2 regions of the Arthrobacter nitrophenolicus genome follow, and region 1 is predicted to be linked to the other one. Evidence: riboswitches for the same ligand, from Rfam matches in the RefSeq annotation. Region 1 holds a riboswitch; the other holds the start of a gene.
What was found. Region 1 has a riboswitch for glycine ahead of gcvP (aminomethyl-transferring glycine dehydrogenase). Riboswitches for the same ligand answer to the same signal wherever they lie in the genome.
Positions count from the first base shown of each region.

Region 2: it holds a riboswitch for glycine, as region 1 does, so the genes downstream of both, gcvP (aminomethyl-transferring glycine dehydrogenase) here and gcvP (aminomethyl-transferring glycine dehydrogenase) in region 1, are expected to answer to the same signal.

Region 1 is NZ_CP174504.1:2,175,220-2,178,629, forward strand. It holds gene gcvP (aminomethyl-transferring glycine dehydrogenase) at 1-2,131, opposite strand, end outside; glycine riboswitch at 2,292-2,392, opposite strand; gene ACJJV6_RS10185 (hypothetical protein) at 2,599-3,408, shown strand; gene ACJJV6_RS10190 (LamB/YcsF family protein) at 3,392-3,410, shown strand, end outside.
Region 2 is NZ_CP174504.1:2,539,154-2,542,563, forward strand. It holds gene ACJJV6_RS11910 (MFS transporter) at 1-991, opposite strand, end outside; gene ACJJV6_RS11915 (TetR/AcrR family transcriptional regulator) at 1,076-1,612, shown strand; glycine riboswitch at 1,706-1,803, shown strand; gene gcvP (aminomethyl-transferring glycine dehydrogenase) at 1,987-3,410, shown strand, end outside.

The DNA of each region.
Region 1 (3,410 bases):
CGCCGGGTCCGCCGCCGCCGTGCGGGATGCAGAATGTCTTGTGCAGGTTCAGGTGCGAGACGTCCCCGCCGAACTTGCCCGGCTGCGCCAGGCCCACCAGGGCGTTCAGGTTCGCGCCGTCGATGTACACCTGCCCGCCCGCGGCGTGCACGGCATCGCAGACCTCACGGACATCCCCGTCGTACACCCCGTGCGTGGACGGGTAGGTGATCATGATCGCCGACAGGGCATCCTTATGCGCCTCGATCTTCGCGTACAGGTCAGCATGGTCGATCGTGCCGTCGGCCGCCGTGGCCACCACGACGACCTTCATCCCGGCCAGCACCGCCGACGCGGCGTTGGTGCCGTGCGCGGAGGCAGGGATCAGGCACACGTTGCGCTGACCCTCACCACGGGAGCGGTGGTAGCCGCGGATCGCCAGCAGGCCCGCGAGCTCGCCCTGCGACCCCGCGTTGGGCTGGATGGACACCTGGTCATACCCGGTGATCTCGGCCAAATCAGCCTCCAGGCCCGTGATCAGCTCACGCCAGCCCTCGGTCTGCGAATCCGGGGCGAACGGATGGATCGAGGCGAACTCCGGCCACGAAATGGCTTCCATCTCGGCCGTAGCGTTCAGCTTCATCGTGCAGGAACCCAGCGGGATCATGGTGCGGTCCAACGCCAGGTCCCGGTCGGACAGCTTCCGGATATACCGCAGCAGCTGGGTCTCCGACCGGTGCGTGTTGAACACCGGATGCTGCAGGAAGTCCGAAGTGCGGAGCACGGCTGCGGGCAGCTCGAAGCCCTGCGCGTCCCCGACGGGACCGGCGCCGAAGGCGACGGCAACGGCGGACAGCGTTGCCGCCGTCGTCGTCTCATCGATGGAGACACCCACGGTGTCCTCGTCGATGAAGCGGAGGTTGATGCCCCGGGCCTCTGCGGCGGTCAGGACCTTGCGGGCCTTGCCCGGCACGCGGACGGTGAGGGTGTCAAAGAACGAATCGGTGACGAGTTCCCGGCCCACGGCCGCCAGCGCTGTGGCGAGGATCCGGGCGTTGTGGTTGACCCGCTCGGCGATGGCCTTCAGCCCGTCCGGGCCGTGGTAGACGGCGTAGAAGGACGACACGATGGCCAGCAGCGCCTGGGCGGTGCAGATGTTGGACGTGGCCTTCTCGCGGCGGATGTGCTGTTCGCGGGTCTGCAGGGCCAGACGGTGGGCGGGGGCGCCGGCGTCGTCCTTGGAGACACCGACGATGCGGCCGGGAAGCGTGCGTTCCATGCCGGTCCGGATCGCCATGTACGCGGCGTGCGGGCCGCCAAAGAACAGCGGGACGCCGAAACGCTGGGTGGAGCCGACGGCGATATCCGCACCCTGCTCACCGGGAGGGGTGATCAGGGTCAGGGCCAGCAGGTCGGCGGCAACCGTGACAAGTGCGCCGCGCTCCTTGGCCGCCGAGATGGCCGCGGACTGGTCCCAGACCCGGCCGGACACGCCGGGCTGCTGGAGGACGATGCCGTTGATGGCGCCGTCGGGAAGGCCCTTGGAAAGATCGGCGACCTCCACGTCGAAGCCCAGGGCCTCGGCCCGGCCCTGCACGATGGCGATGGTCTGTGGCAGGCAGTCGGCGTCCAGCACCGTCTTGCCGTCCTTGGCGTCCTTGTTTTTGTTGGCCCTGCGCATCAGCAGGACGGCCTCGGCAACCGCGGTGGCCTCGTCCAGCAGCGACGCGTTTGCGACCGGAAGGGCGGTCAAGTCCTGGACCATGGTCTGGAAGTTCAGGAGGGCCTCAAGCCGGCCCTGCGAAATCTCGGGCTGGTACGGGGTGTAGGCGGTGTACCAGGCCGGGGATTCCAGGATGTTGCGGCGGATCACCGGGGGTGTCACGGTGTCGTAGTAGCCCTGCCCGATCATCTGGACAGCAGTCTTGTTCCTGGCGGCGAGCCTGCGCAGTTCGGCAAGGACCTCCACCTCGCTGAGGGCCCCGCCAAGCCGGAGCGCGTGCTCCTGGCGGATGGCTCCCGGAACGGCAACGTCCACGAGCCCGTCCACGCTGTCGTAGCCGATGGCCTTGAGCATGGTGTCGACGTCGGCCTGGCGGCGCGCGCCGATATGGCGGTCGGCAAAGGCCGATGGGTTGGATTGAATCGTCATGAGGAACTCCAGGTCTGGCCGGCCACGAATGGCACGGCATGGATGGGTTCCTCCCCGCTCTGTATTGGACCTGAGAGATTCCGAGGACACCTGCTCTTGGCAGGGCACTCTTGCACCGTCGGTGAGTCCGGCAGGAAACCGGACTGCTTTCCAGAGTCGCCTCGCCGTGACGGTACATGGGCCTGAGAGATTCCTGGGGAGGATTTGCTCCTACGGCGCCTGTCCGGTGGTGGTCCGGGAGGGCTCTCCCGTCACAGCTCGAAAGGCAGTATTCAAATGTGGGTGATTCGGCTCACAAGGTACACGCTGTTGCTGGCCGCTGGCAAATCGGGGCGCGGCAGCACCGTTGCAAAGGCGGTTCGGGCGGCGGGCCACGGCGCAGAAGTTAAGCATGCTTAGTGTTGATCCACTTAGGATGGAGGAGCACGGCAGCCTTCCCGCTGCAGGTCGATTTGAATGAGGTGACCATGGCCAGGCGCAGCAATCCCGCAGTACGAATCGCACAGGAAACCGCCCACAACGCGGTGTTCGACGCCGAGGGCAATCCCAAGCCCGGTGTCCACAACATGCTGCTGAAGGCGGTGGAAATCCAGCGTCCGTTCGTGGTGGCCTATGTCCGGCGGCTGCAGAAGAGGCATCCGCGTGCCACCGCCGCCCAGCTGGCCGACATCCTGGAGCGCGACTACCTGCGCGCCGTCACCGGCGGCGGGGCGGTGGTGGGTGCCACCGCCGCGGTGCCCGGTGTGGGGACGGTGGCGTCGCTGGGGCTTTCCGCTGCAGCCACTGTCGGATTCCTGGAAGCCACAGCCCTGTATGCCACCTCGCTGGCCGAACTCCACGGCATCCGGCTGACCAACCCGGAGAAGGCCAGCACCATGGTTATGGCCATCATGCTGGGTGAGGAGGGGACCGCACTCCTCAGCACACTGAGCGGCCAGGTGGCAGGCCGTGAAATGAACCCCACCAGGGCCTGGGGCAGCGTGCTGTCCAAATCGTTGCCGATGCCGGGCTTCAGCAGCATCCGGAACCGGATCCAGAAGGCCTTCCTCAAGAACCTGCTTAAACGCCAGGGCACGGCGCTGTTCGGCCGGGCCCTGCCCTTCGGGATCGGGGCGGTGGTCGGCGGAGCGGGTAACCTCATGATGGGCCGCGCCGTGGTGTCGAACGCCAAGGAAGCGTTCGGCCCGATGCCGGACACCATCCCCGGGGAGCTGACGGCAGCCGCAGCTCCTGACAAGCAGACGCTGGAAGGCAACACCTTTGGATCTCAACGCTGACC
Region 2 (3,410 bases), 360 kb from region 1:
CCACCGTGGCCACGAGGGCCGGGATCATCGCGATGCCCGCTGCCGAAGGGGACATGCCCTCAAGCAGCTGCAGGTGCTGGGCCAGGAAGAGGATGAATCCGTTGAAGGAAAAGAGGGCCAGGACGTTGGCCGTAATGGCCATGCTGAACACCCTGTTCCGGAACAGGGGCATATCCAGGAGTGGATTGGCCAGCCGCAGCTGCCGGCGCACGAAGACTGCGCCCATGGCCAGGCCGAAGGCGATGCCCGCGATGGCCGCCGGGCCGGCGCCTTCCGTGGCCAGTTCCTTGATGCCGTAGACCAGGGGAACCATCACCAGCAGGGACAGCAGGATACTGGGCACGTCCACGCGGCCCGGGGCGGGATCCTTTGACTCCGGAATGAAGGAAGGGCCGAAGGCCAGGAGGGGCAGCATGAGCGGCACGGCCACCAGGAACACTGCGCCCCACCAGAACTGCTCCACCAGCCAGCCGCCGAAGATCGGTCCCAGGGCCGCGCCGCCGGAGAAACCGGCGGCCCAAATGGCTACCGCCAGCCTGCGGCGGCTGGGCTGCGGAAAGATGTTGCGGATCAGGGAGAGCGTGGATGGCATCAGCATCGCGCCAAAGAATCCCAGGGATGCCCGGCCGGCGATCAGCCAGGCGGGGCTTGGGGCGAAAGCCGTGGCCGCGGACAGGGCGGCAAAGCCGATGCTGCCGATAATCAGCAGCTTCCGCCGGCCGATGCGGTCACCGAGGCTGCCCATGGACACCAGCAGGCCGGCGAGCACCAGCGGGTAAGCGTCCACGATCCAGAGGAGCTGGACGCCGGTGGGTTCCAGGGCGCGGGCGATGGCGGGCAGGGCAAAGGTGAGTGCCGTGTTGTCCACGGCAACCAAGAGGACCGGGAACATCAGTAAGCCCAGGGCCAGCCAGTCGCGCCAGGGCGCCCGGACGGCCGGGCCGCCGGCGGGTGCCGTTGGGGTCCTGGTGGTTGCTGCGGAAGTTGTCATGCGATAACTATACCGTCCAGACGGTATAGTTACGAATCCGGTCCGGTTGGAGGGGCCACCGCTCCAACGGGCATGATTAGACGCATGCCCCGAAAGCCCGTAGCCCGTGAAGCGGTCCTTGACGCCTTTGAAGCCCTCCTGATTGAGGTGGGGGAGCGCGCGGCAACCCTGGACGCCGTCGCGGCGAAGGCCGGAGTGTCCAAAGGCGGACTGCTGTACCACTTCCCGAACAAGGAAGCCCTGATCCAGGTGCTGCTGGACCGGCTGGACGGGCTGGCGGGAGCCGACGCCGATGCGATGGCAGCCGCCGGGGAGGGGGCTGCGGCCTACTTCATCCGCACATCCGTCTGGGCCGACACCCCGCTGGACCGCGCGATCGTCGCGGCAACCCGCCTGGCGGAGGTGGCGCACGAGGAAACGCGCCGCCGGTTTGCAGCGATCCAGCAGCGCTGGCTCGACGAGATCGCGGCCGACGTCGGCCCGGCCCTGGCCAAAGCAGTGCTGTACATGGGGGATGGGCTCTACTTCAACGCCATGCTGTCTGTGGGGCCGGTACCGCCGGGCGGTGCGGCCGCGGATGTGGACGAATTGCTGGCAGCCTTGGAACGCCTGCGGCGGTAGCCGGCCATTTGCCCCAGCCGCGGTGGCGTAGGACAATTGGGGGCTGTGGGAGCTGTCACCGGCCCCCGCACAGCAACCCAAATGAATAGCCCTTGATCTGCGGCGGGAGAGTTCTGCCGGATAGTACAGCAGGCGCCGTAGGAGCAAACCCTCCCCAGGAATCTCACAGGCCCATGTACCGCCGCGGCGAGGCGCCTCTGGAAAGCAGCAGGCAGTCCGCCTGGGTGACCCGCAGTGCGGGAAACCCGGGGCTGTTGTGTTCACCGACGGTGCAAGCGGGGCCATGCGCAAGCTGGCAACGCGGAAACTCTCAGGTCCAATACAGAGCGGGGAGGAACCCGAATCGCTGCGGCGTACCCTGCGCCGCCTGACTCATGGAGTTCCCCGTGACCGTTTCCCCGGCCCCTGCCACCGCCACTTTCGTTGACCGGCACATTGGTGCCCGCCGCCAGGCCGATGTCAGCGCCATGCTCAAGGCCGTCGGTTACGACACCGTGGATGCCCTCGTTGACCGGGCCGTGCCCAAGGACATCCGGCAGGATACGCCGCTGAAACTGTCCCCGGCACTGAGCGAGGTGGAGGCGCTCGCCGAGCTGCGCAAGCTTGCGGCCAAGAACAGGACTGCCGTCCAGATGATCGGGCAGGGCTACTACGACACCGTGACGCCGCCGGTGATCCGCCGCAACATCCTGGAATCCCCGGCCTGGTACACCGCCTACACCCCGTACCAGCCCGAGATTTCGCAGGGCCGGCTTGAGGCGCTCCTGAATTTCCAGACCATGGTCCAGGACCTTGTTGGACTGCCCATCGCCAACGCGTCCCTGCTGGATGAAGCCACCGCCGTGGCCGAGGCCGTCCTCATGATGCGCCGGGCCAATAAGAACAAGGATGCCCGGGACGGCAAGACTGTCCTGGATGCCGACTGCCTGCCCCAGACCATCGCCATTGTGAAGGGCCGCGCGGAAGCCCTGGGCTTCGAGGTGGAAATCGCCGACCTGTCTGCAGGCCTGCCGGACGGTGCCATCAACGGTGTGGTCCTGCAGCAGCCTGGTGCCTCGGGCCGGGTGTTCGACCACTCGGCAGTGATCGCGCAGGCCAAGGAGCGCGGCGCACTTGTCACGGTTGCCGCCGACCTGCTGGCGCTGACCCTGATCACCCCTCCCGGCGAGCAGGGTGCGGATATCGCCGTCGGCTCCGCCCAGCGCTTCGGCGTCCCGCTGTTCTATGGCGGCCCGCACGCCGCGTACATGGCAGTCCAGAAGGGCCTGGAGCGTTCGATGCCCGGCCGCCTGGTGGGGGTCTCCAAGGACGACGCCGGTGTCCCCGCCTACCGTCTGGCCCTGCAGACCCGCGAACAGCACATCCGCCGCGAGAAGGCCACGTCCAACATCTGCACCGCCCAGGCGCTGCTGGCCATCGTCGCTTCGATGTACGCCGTTTACCACGGTCCCGAGGGACTGAAAGCGATCGCGCAGACCGCGCACCGCCACGCCCGCACGCTGGCAGCTTCCCTGAAGGCTTCCGGCGCGGAGGTCCTGCACGGTTCCTTCTTCGACACCGTCACGGTCCGCGTCCCCGGCAGGGGAGCGGAGGTTGTCGCTGCCGCGGAGGCCAAGGGCATCAATCTGCGTTTCATCGACGCCGATACCGTGGGTATTTCCGTGGACGAAACCACGACGACGGCGACCGTCGCCGCCGTCGCGTCGGTTTTCGGCGGCGAGGCAGTGGGCTCCACCGGAGCCTTTGCACTCGACTCCGCCGTCGAACGCACCTCCTCCTTCCTGCAGCATCCGGTGTT